DNA from 2 places in the Streptomyces sp. NPDC001606 genome. Region 1 is predicted to be linked to the other one. Evidence: riboswitches for the same ligand, from Rfam matches in the RefSeq annotation. Region 1 holds a riboswitch; the other holds the start of a gene.

Region 1 (4,854 bases):
GGACAGCTGTACCCAGCCATGGAATAGGAATCCGACGCCGCCGGACCGTCGATTACGTCCGGTCCATACCTGAGCCGACTCGGCTCCGCACCGTTTTTATGCGACTCCGCGCGTGATGCGCGTGTCTTCACCACCGGGCGGCACCGACCGCCCCGAAAAGCGCCGGAACATTCTCACCGGCCCTTGCTCTGCCCATTCCGGCCTTCTCGACGGCCGTCACATCCGCAGACCGAACCGGTAACCGCACCCAGCACGGGTGCGGAACAGGCCTGCGCACTCTGGCGACACCCTCTCCTCCCTCGTCGGCAACCCCTCGGACGTGCCGTCGACGCACACCCGCACTTGTTCGCGCCAGCGCATTCAGCAAAAGGAGAACACGGTGACCAACTTGATGCTTCTGCCCGACGGCATGCGCCGCTGGTCCATCGAAAACGGTGTCTCCCTCGACGAGGGCTACAAGGCGATGGCGGACAAGCTCGAAGAGTTCATCGGCTGGACCCGGGAGGAGGGCATCAAGACCCTCTACATCACGACGTCCTCGGTGAAGAACTTCAACCGCCCCGAGGCCGCGGTGACGACGTTCCTCGACGCGTTCGACGACCTGGCCCAGCGCGTCCACGGCAGCTGCAACTTCGCGTACTCCGGCTCCCTGGACCTGGTGCCGGAACGCTACCTCGAATCGCTCGAGACGATGCGGAAGGCGTCGGACGCCGACTCGGACTTCACGGTCCACTACATCCTCGGAATGTCCCTCTCCCGCGAGGTCATCGGGATCTTCAACAAGCTCAACGGGAAGATCCCGGTCATGACCGAGGAGATCCTGGCCAGCAACGCGTACGTCCCGGAACAGGTCGACTTCGTCATACGCACCGGCGGCGCCGTCCGTATGTCGTCCTTCTTCCCGCTGATGTCCCCGTACGCCGAGCTGTACTTCTCCCCGCTGCTGTTCCCGGACGTCACGCGGGCCGACTTCGACGCCGCGATGAAGGACCTCCGCAACCGCGAGCGCCGCTACGGCGGCTACCCGGAGTCCGGCATGCCCGAGTCGAGCTGACGGCACGGCCGACGGCCTCGGCATGCCTCGCCGGCATGCCGAGGTCCCGATATGCGGACAGGAGTTGCGGCGCGGCGATCAGCTCCGTTACGTTCCTGTCCAGGTCATGAGCGACAGCCACAAGGCCCCGGCCGGCTGTCCGGCAACCCTCCGTCCGTGGCGGGGTGCCCCGGGTGAGGACCAGGTCGTAGGCAGCGAGGTCTACGGCAAGCGCGGACCCCTCGCACGCTGAGTCGAAGCGTGGACCAGGGGTCCTGGTCGTCGAGGAGTCTTCCGTGAGCAAGCGAATGCGTTAGGGCCGCCGAGCCCCGCCTCCGCGCACCCTTTTCCCCTTTCTCCGTGCTTGAGCGACCTCTGCTCGCGCGGTGATCCCACACGCCTCACGGGAGTTCCGCCATGTCCGTCTCCACCGCTGCCGCCGACCAGTCCGTTTGTGCCCCTCTGCCGGTTCTGGGGCGGGATGTCACCGTTCCGCTGGTCACCGGCGGCGAGGTCACCTACGCGGCCCTCGACTACGCGGCCAGCGCCCCCGCCCTCCAGCGCGTCTGGGACGACGTCGCCGCCTACGCCCCCTACTACGGCAGCGTCCACCGCGGCGCCGGCTACCTCTCCCAGCTCTCCACCGACCTCTTCGAGAACGCCCGCCGCACGGTCTCCGACTTCCTCGGCTGCCGCCCCGGCGACCAGGTGGTCTTCACCCGCTCCACCACCGACTCGCTGAACCTGCTGGCCCGCGCGCTGCCCGCCGGCTGCCAGGTCTTCGTCTTCGAGACCGAGCACCACGCCTCCCTGCTGCCCTGGCAGGACACCCGGGTCACCTACCTCGACGCCCCGCGCACCCCGCGGCAGGCGGTCGAGACCCTGGAGCGGGCGCTCGCCGGCCGCGAGCCCCACGGCCCGGCCCTGGTCTGTGTGACCGGCGCCTCCAACGTCACCGGCGAGCTGTGGCCGGTGCGCGAGCTGGCCGCCGCCGCGCACGCGCACGGCGCCCGGATCGTCGTGGACGCCGCCCAGCTCGTCCCGCACCAGCCGGTGGACGTCCGCGACCTCGACGTCGACTGGATCGCCTTCTCCGGACACAAGCTGTACGCGCCGTTCGGCTCCGGCGTCCTGGCCGGCCGCGCGGACTGGCTGCGCGCGGCCGAGCCGTACCTCGCGGGCGGCGGCGCCAGCCGCACGGTCACCCGGCGCCCGGACGGCGGGGTGGAGGTGGCGTGGCACGAGAGCGCGGCCCGGCACGAGGCCGGCTCGCCGAACGTCATCGGCGCCTACTCCATCGCGTCGGCGTGCAAGGCGCTCACCGAGGCCGGCTGGGACACCCTGGTCGCCCGTGAGCAGCATCTGATCCGCCGGGTGCGCGAGGGGCTCGCCGAGATCCCCGAGGTACGGATCCTCTCCCTGTTCGGCGACGACGCCCCGCGCGTCGGGGTGATCTCCTTCGTGGTCGACGGCTGGAACAGCTCCCACTTCGCCGCCGCCCTCTCCGCGGAGTACGGCATCGGCGTCCGCGACGGCCTGTTCTGCGCCCACCCCCTGGTCCGCACGCTGCTGGGCAGCGACCCGCAGACCCAGGGCGAGTGCGGTGCGCCGGAGGCGGCCCCGGGCGAGAAGTCCCTCAACGCCGTGCGCGTCAGCTTCGGCGCGGGCACCCCCGACGAGCACGTCGACCGGTTCGTGAGCGCGGTCCGGGAACTGGTCAGGGACGGTGCCAAGTGGACGTACCGCACGGAGGACGGCCGCTGCGTGCCGGCGGTGTGAGGGGCCGTACCTCCCGGTGAGGCGGTGTCCGGACGGTCAGGAGTCGAGGCCGATCGCGAACGCCGCCTCGAGGTCGTGCTGCGAGTAGGTACGGAACGCCACATGCGTGTCCGTGCCCTCCACGCCGGGGATCTTGCTGATCCGGCCCGGGATCACCTCGGCGAGGTCCTCGTGCTCCCGCACCCTGACCATCGCGATCAGGTCGTAGGTCCCCGTCACGGAGAACACCTCGCTCACCGAGTCCAGCGAAGCGATCTGCTCCGCGATCTCGGGGATCCGGTCCACGCTGGTCTTGATCAGGACGATCGCGGTGATCACGGCTGCTTCTCTCCCTCGGGCGCCTGGGCAGGGGCGGCTTTCACTCTATCCGTACGGCCGTAACGCACCCACGCGTAGCCGAAGCCCAGCCCGAAGCCCACCAGGTGCGCCAGATACGCCACCCCGGGGCCCTGTCCCGCCCGCCCCGCCGAGAGCCACTGGAGCGCCGCCCAGAACGGCAGCACGACCCAGGCCGGGAACCGTACCGGCAGGAAGAGAAGGAACGGCAGAAGACTGGTCACGCGCGCCCGCGGGAACAGGTAGAGGAAGGCGCCGAGGACCGCCGAGATCGCCCCGGAGGCACCCACCAGCGACTGCTCCGAGGCGGCGTTGGCGGCCGCGTAACCGAGCAGGGCCAGGTAGCCGCAGCCGACGTAGAAGAGTGTGTACTCCACCCGGCCCATCCGCTCCTCGGTCATCGCGCCGAAGACGAAGAGGAAGAGCATGTTGCCGAGCAGATGCACCCAGCTCCCGTGCACGAACAGCGCGGTGAGCGGGGTGAGCGCCGCCCTCGGCACGCCCTCGAACAGCTCGGCCGGGACCACGCCCCAGCGGTGGAAGTACACGCGCTGCGCGGCGAGCAGGGACTCCCCGGAGCCGTACGCCCCGGTGAGCCCGGAGGCCGGGCCCAGCACGAAGATCACACAGCACAGGGCGATGAGGGTGTAGGTCATCGGTGCCGATGTGTTCCGGACCGCCCTCAGGGTCCGGCCCGCCGTGCTCCAGTTGCCGATCATGGACACAGAGCATGACGTAAGGGGACGCAAGGGGATAGACCGCCTCGCCGCCGTGAACGGACGGGCGGCGAGTCCCCGGCAGGCCGTAGGGTTACGGCCACACGGGTCCGCCCCCCGGGCGCGGACCGACCCGAGAAGGAAGCGAACAGCCACGATGACGGTTCCCCTGCCGACCGCCACGACGCGTTGGCGCTGCACCCTGTGCGGCAACCTCACCCGGTTCGACGTGACCCGTTCCTCGAAGGTGGTGGAGTACGTCCACCTCGACCTGGCGGGTGAGCCGAAGGTGGAGGAGCGCGAGGTGGTCAGTGAGACCATCGAGTCGGTGCGCTGCCGTTGGTGCAACGCGGTGGACCAGGTGGAACTCGTGGACAGGCCGGGCGCCGACTCCTGAGCGGAGCGGCCCCGGGTACAGCGGACGGCTTAGGGGTGTGACGGATGGTGGAGACCGCAGGCGGGGGGCCGGAAGACGGCACCGCTGAGGTGCTTGACCGTCCGCTGCCCGACGGCGTGCGCCGCAGGGTCGTACAGATCGTCTCGGACGGCTTCGGCGGGCTGACCGTGGCGGAACTGCCCGCGCAGCTGCGGCAGTATGCCCGGTTCGCCCCCAACCGCCGGGCGAAGTTCGCCGGGAACGCCATGGCGGCGGCGCTGGAGACCGATCCGCTGTTCCGGCAGCGCATCGGGGAGAAGTTCAGAGAGGCGCATCCGGAACTCTCCGGCGCCCTGGACTCCGGCTCGCCGCCCCCGGCCGCGGACCCGCTCGATGTGGCGGCCGCGGCCTATGTACTGCGCCCCGCGGGCTGGGTGAAGCTGGTCACCGCGGCCGGCGAGGAGGCCCAGCGCGCGGACGCCGAGCGCGCCGACGAGGAGAGCCGGGCGGAGCTGGAGCGGCTGCGCGCCGAGCTGGCCCAGGCCCGCGAGCACACCCGGGCGGAGACCGAACGGCTGCGCGCGGAGCTGGAGTCGGCGAAGAAGGAAGCGGAA
Region 2 (4,854 bases), on a different contig from region 1:
AGCGAACAGGTAGGGAAATATGAGGCGCCTTGCTCCGGTCACCGTCCGAGTGAGCCGTTCGCCTCTGCTGACTTCCCGACGTCACATCGACCTGCTCCGCGTCTGCAGCGCGCTCGGCCGCATGGGCTGACCTGCGCAGCTGCCACGCCGACGCCTTCCACGCAACGTCGTGCCGTTCGGCGTGCCCAGGTGAGCCCCGCTCAGGGTTCCGTCGTCGTATCCCCGTAGCCCCGGCGTGCCCGGCACCGAGTGCCGGGCACGCCCTCCGGGCGAAGGAGGGGGATCCGGCCACGGGGCCCAGCCCGATGTCGCATCCGCCGCGCGTACGTCCGCGCCCGCTTTCGGGGAGAGTCATGACCGTCACCACGCCGGCCGCCCACGTTTCCGTCCGGCCCGCGCCCGCCTTCCGCGGCCGCATCGGCAGGGACGCACGCAGCGGCCACTACCCGGTGCCAGGCCGCTACCGGCTCCATCTGTCGACCGCGTGTCCCGACGGCCTGCGCATCGCCGTCACCCACACCCTGCTCGGCCTGGACGACATCTGTCCGGTCACCTTCCTGCCCGCCGTCCCCGACTGTCCCGAGGGCGGCTACTCGGCCCTGCGTCCGCTGTACGAGGCGAGCGCGCACCGCTACTCCGGTCCGGCCGCGGCGCCGGTGCTCAGCGACGGCTGGTCCGGGCGGATCGTCAGCACCCACGACCGGGACATCATGCGCGACCTCGCCCACCGCTTCGACACCTGCGCCCCCTCGCTCTACCCGTGCGACGCGGAGTCGGAGATCGAGGCCGTGGAGCAGATGTGCAGGGAGGGCATCGAGGGAGCGGCGCAGCGGGCCGGAGCCGTGGGAGCGGACACGGCGGAACGTGACATGGCACTCGCCACGCTGCTGGAGACCCTCGGCGCCCTCGACCGCTGGCTGGTCGGCCGCACCTACCTGATCCGCGACGAAGTCGCCGCCGCCGACGTCGAGTTGTGGGTCGCCCTGGTCCGGCTCGACACCGTGCACCGGCACCATCTCGACGCCGCCGCGGTCCAGCGCATCGCCGGCCACCCGGCGCTGTGGTCCTACGCCCGCCGTGTGACCGCCCACCCCGCCTTCGGCGCCCACCTCGACCTCGACGGCATCGACCGACGCCACCACGCCCAGTGCCGCGGGCTGGAGGCCGCCGGATCGGCCGTCCAGATCCTCGACTGGGCGGCACACTCGGCCCGTTAGCCGTTCCACCTGGTGGACCGGCGTTGACATACGTTCGGGCCATTGTCTTAACTACGGCCCAGAACGGTCATGAGTGTCAGCGACAAGCCCTGGCTGGCTGACCGGCAACCCTCGCACCGCGGTGGGGTGCCCCAGGTGACGACCCGGCCGATGACACATCGGTAAGCGCGAGGCCCACAGGGCCGGAACAGTGACGGTGACACCATGTACGCAGCTCCCAGAACGGCCGCACGCCGTTCCCCGGGCTGCGTACGGACGTACACGAGCCTGCTCGTCGCCGACCGCGCCGTCGATCTGCTCCGCGTCAACAGCGCGCTGTGTACCGCACCGGGCCGTGCCCGCTGTCGGGGCTGACACCTCCCCACAGCCCCCGCACTCCCTGACCGACACCGCCCGCGCGGTGTGCCGTCGCCCTTCCCACTCCCGGTCTCCCGCCGACCCGTGCGTCCCCGCACACCGGCGTGCCGCCGGGGTGTTCCCACCCAGCCGGAGCCCACCATGAGCGAACCCCCTGGCGCCACCGTCACGTTGCCCGAGGCGCCTACCGCCACCGAACCGCCCAAGGCCCTCACCGCCCAGCGAGTGCAGCCGTTGCGCAGGCCGGGACGCTGGATCGCCACCGCGGTCGTCCTGGTCCTGGTCGCCCAGTTCGCACACGGGCTGGTGACCAACCCCTTCTACCAGTGGGACCGCTGGAGCTACTGGTTCCTGCGGCCGACCATCCTCGACGGCCTGCTCATCACCCTCGAAGTCACCGCCTACAGCGCCGTGCTGGGCCTCGTCGGCGGTGTCCTGCTCGCCCTGGCCCGGCTGTCGAAGAGCCCGGTGCTGCGCGCGGTCAGCTGGACCTATGTCTGGGCGTTCCGCTCCATCCCGCTCATCGTGGTCCTGATCTTCCTCTACAACTTCAGCGCCCTGTACAAGACGTTGAGCGTCGGCATCCCCTTCGGGCCGGCCTTCTTCTCCTTCGACGAGTCGAAACTCGCCACCGACATGGTCGTCGCCGTCGTCGGCCTCAGCCTCAACGAGGCCGCCTACGCGGCCGAGGTGGTGCGCGGCGGCATCCTCTCCGTCGACCAGGGCCAGCACGAGGCGGCCGCCGCCCTCGGCCTGCCCAAGGTCTACCAGTTCCGCAGAATCGTCCTTCCGCAGGCGCTGCGCTCCATCATCCCCAACTACGTCAACCAGCTCATCGGCCTGATCAAGGGCACCTCGCTGGTCTTCTACGTCTCCCTGCTGGACCTGTTCGGCTCCGCGCAGACCATGGGCTCCACCTATCCCGGCGACATCGTGCCGCTGCTGCTCGTCGTCACCGCCTGGTACCTGATCCTGACCAGCGTCGTCTCCGTCATCCAGTTCTACGTCGAGCGGTACTACGCCCGCGGCGCCACCCGCAGCCTGCCGCCCACGCCCCTCCAGAAGCTCCGCACCGGTCTCACCGACCTGCGGGCCCGCATCCGCCGGGAGGCCGCCGTATGACCGCCAAGACCGCCGACGCGCTGGCGGACGTCGAAGCCGCCACCGTCGAGGTCCACGACGTGCACAAGTGGTACGGCACCCACCGCGTCCTGGACGGCGTCGACCTGACGGTCCGTCCGGGCGAGGTCACCGTGATCCTCGGCCCCTCCGGCTCCGGCAAGTCCACCCTGCTGCGGGTCATCAACCACCTGGAGAAGCCCGAGATCGGCCACGTCAGCATCAACGGCGAGCTGATCGGTGTGAAGCGGCAGGGCGACCGGCTGAAGGAGCTGAGCGAGCGGGCCATCCTCACCCAGCGCGGACGGATCGGGTTCGTCTTCCAGAACTTCAACCTCTTCCCGCACCTGACCGTCCTGGACAACGTGGCCGCGGCCCCCGTCGCCACCGGGCGGCTCGCCCGGGCCGAAGCCCAGGAACTGGCCCGCGAACTCCTCGGCCGGGTCGGCCTCGCCGACAAGACCGGCGCCTACCCGCGCCAGCTCTCCGGCGGCCAGCAGCAGCGCGTCGCCATCGCCCGCGCCCTGGCGCTACGCCCCGGCGTCATCCTCTTCGACGAGCCCACCTCCGCCCTGGACCCCGAACTCGTCGGCGAAGTCCTCGCCGTCATCCGGGACCTGGCCTCCAGCGGCACCACCCTCGTCATCGTCACCCACGAGATCGGCTTCGCCCGCGAGATCGCCGACCGGGTCGTCTTCATCGACGGCGGCAAGATCATCGAGCAGGGACCGCCCTCCGAAGTACTCGACACACCACGGCACGAGCGGACCCGGGACTTCCTCAGCAAGGTCCTGTGACCCGCCGCCCCCACGACCTCCCCCCACGCCACCACCCTCATCACCGCCCCTGAGCGACAAGGAACGGCCATGCGCACCCACGTCACCCGACGCAGCCTGATACGCGGCATCACCGCGGCGACCGCCGTCGCCTCCCTGGCCACCGGGCTCGCCGCCTGCGGTGGCAACAGCGACGCGGCCACCACCACCGACACCGTCGCCCAGCCCGGCGAGGTCGTCATCGGCCAGGCCTCCAACGGCGCCGCCCAGCAGACCACCATCAAGGTCTCCGAGGTCAAGTCCATCAGCGCCGAACTGCCCGCCGCCCTCAGGAAGAGCGGCAAGCTGGAGATCGGCATCGGCGCCCTGCCCGCCGGCTTCCCGCCGCTGGCCTACGTGGGCAGCGACCAGAAGACCCTCACCGGCGCGGAGCCCGACTTCGGCCGGCTGGTCGCCGCGGTCCTCGGCCTCAAGCCCGAGGTGAAGAACTCCACATGGGAGAACCTCTTCGTCGGCATCGACAGCGGCAAGGTCGACGTGGCGTTCTCCAACGTCACCGACACCGAAGAGCGCAAGAAGAAGTACGAGTTCGCCTCCTACCGGCAGGACAACCTCGCCTTCGCCGTGCCGAAGAAGAGCACCTGGAACTTCGGCGGCACCTACGAGAACCTCGCCGGCAGGACCATCTCCGTGAGCGCCGGGACCAACCAGGAGAAGATCCTCCTGGAGTGGAAGGCAAAGCTGGCCAAGGAGGGCAAGAAGCTCACCGTCAAGTACTTCCAGGACAGCAACAGCGTCTACCTGGCCCTGTCCGGCGGCAAGATCGACGCGTACTTCGGCCCCAACCCCGGCATCGCCTACCACAACAGGCAGACCGCGAACACGCCCAACGCCACCCGCACCGCGGGCACCTACTCGGGCGCCGGAGCGAGCCTCCAGGGCCTGATCGCGGCCACCGCCAAGAAGGACAGCGGCCTGGCCAAGCCGCTCGCCGACGCCATCAACCACCTGATCAAGAACGGTCAGTACGCCGAGTGGCTCAAGGCCTACAACCTCTCCAACGAGGCCGTCGCCACGTCCGAGGTCAACCCGCCCGGACTCCCGCTCGACAACTCCTGACCACCGCGTGCCGGGGACCCCACCACCCACCTCCCGGTGGGGTCCCCGGTACGCCGGACACCCCGAGCCGTACCCCGGAGACCGCCACGCCATGTCCGTCACCACCGTCGACGCCACGTCCTCGCACGTCCTGGACAACCCCGCCTGGGCCGCCCTCACCGGACCCCATGCCCACTTCGCCGAACGCATCGGCGACGCCGCCCGCTACCCCCAGGACGTATCCCCCTTCCACGCCCTCTCCGACGAGGACGACCCGCGCGCCTGGG

The links. A riboswitch is a leader RNA that binds a small molecule or an ion and turns the genes downstream of it on or off. The one in region 1 is predicted to bind S-adenosylmethionine.
Region 2: it holds a riboswitch for S-adenosylmethionine, as region 1 does, so the genes downstream of both, ACWCV9_RS00210 (amino acid ABC transporter permease) here and ACWCV9_RS10795 (aminotransferase class V-fold PLP-dependent enzyme) in region 1, are expected to answer to the same signal.

Annotation. Positions count from the first base shown of each region.
Region 1 covers NZ_JBSFHC010000004.1:231,537-236,390, forward strand. The annotation lists gene ACWCV9_RS10790 (undecaprenyl diphosphate synthase family protein) at 380-1,054, shown strand; SAM riboswitch class IV at 1,157-1,273, shown strand; gene ACWCV9_RS10795 (aminotransferase class V-fold PLP-dependent enzyme) at 1,451-2,812, shown strand; gene ACWCV9_RS10800 (Lrp/AsnC family transcriptional regulator) at 2,849-3,130, opposite strand; gene ACWCV9_RS10805 (rhomboid family intramembrane serine protease) at 3,127-3,867, opposite strand; gene ACWCV9_RS10810 (hypothetical protein) at 4,022-4,261, shown strand; gene ACWCV9_RS10815 (NYN domain-containing protein) at 4,306-4,854, shown strand, end outside.
Region 2 covers NZ_JBSFHC010000001.1:36,268-41,121, reverse strand. The annotation lists gene ACWCV9_RS00220 (putative leader peptide) at 20-130, shown strand; gene ACWCV9_RS00215 (glutathione S-transferase family protein) at 354-1,217, shown strand; SAM riboswitch class IV at 1,283-1,391, shown strand; gene ACWCV9_RS00210 (amino acid ABC transporter permease) at 1,716-2,696, shown strand; gene ACWCV9_RS00205 (amino acid ABC transporter ATP-binding protein) at 2,693-3,490, shown strand; gene ACWCV9_RS00200 (transporter substrate-binding domain-containing protein) at 3,560-4,588, shown strand; gene ACWCV9_RS00195 (GNAT family N-acetyltransferase) at 4,680-4,854, shown strand, end outside.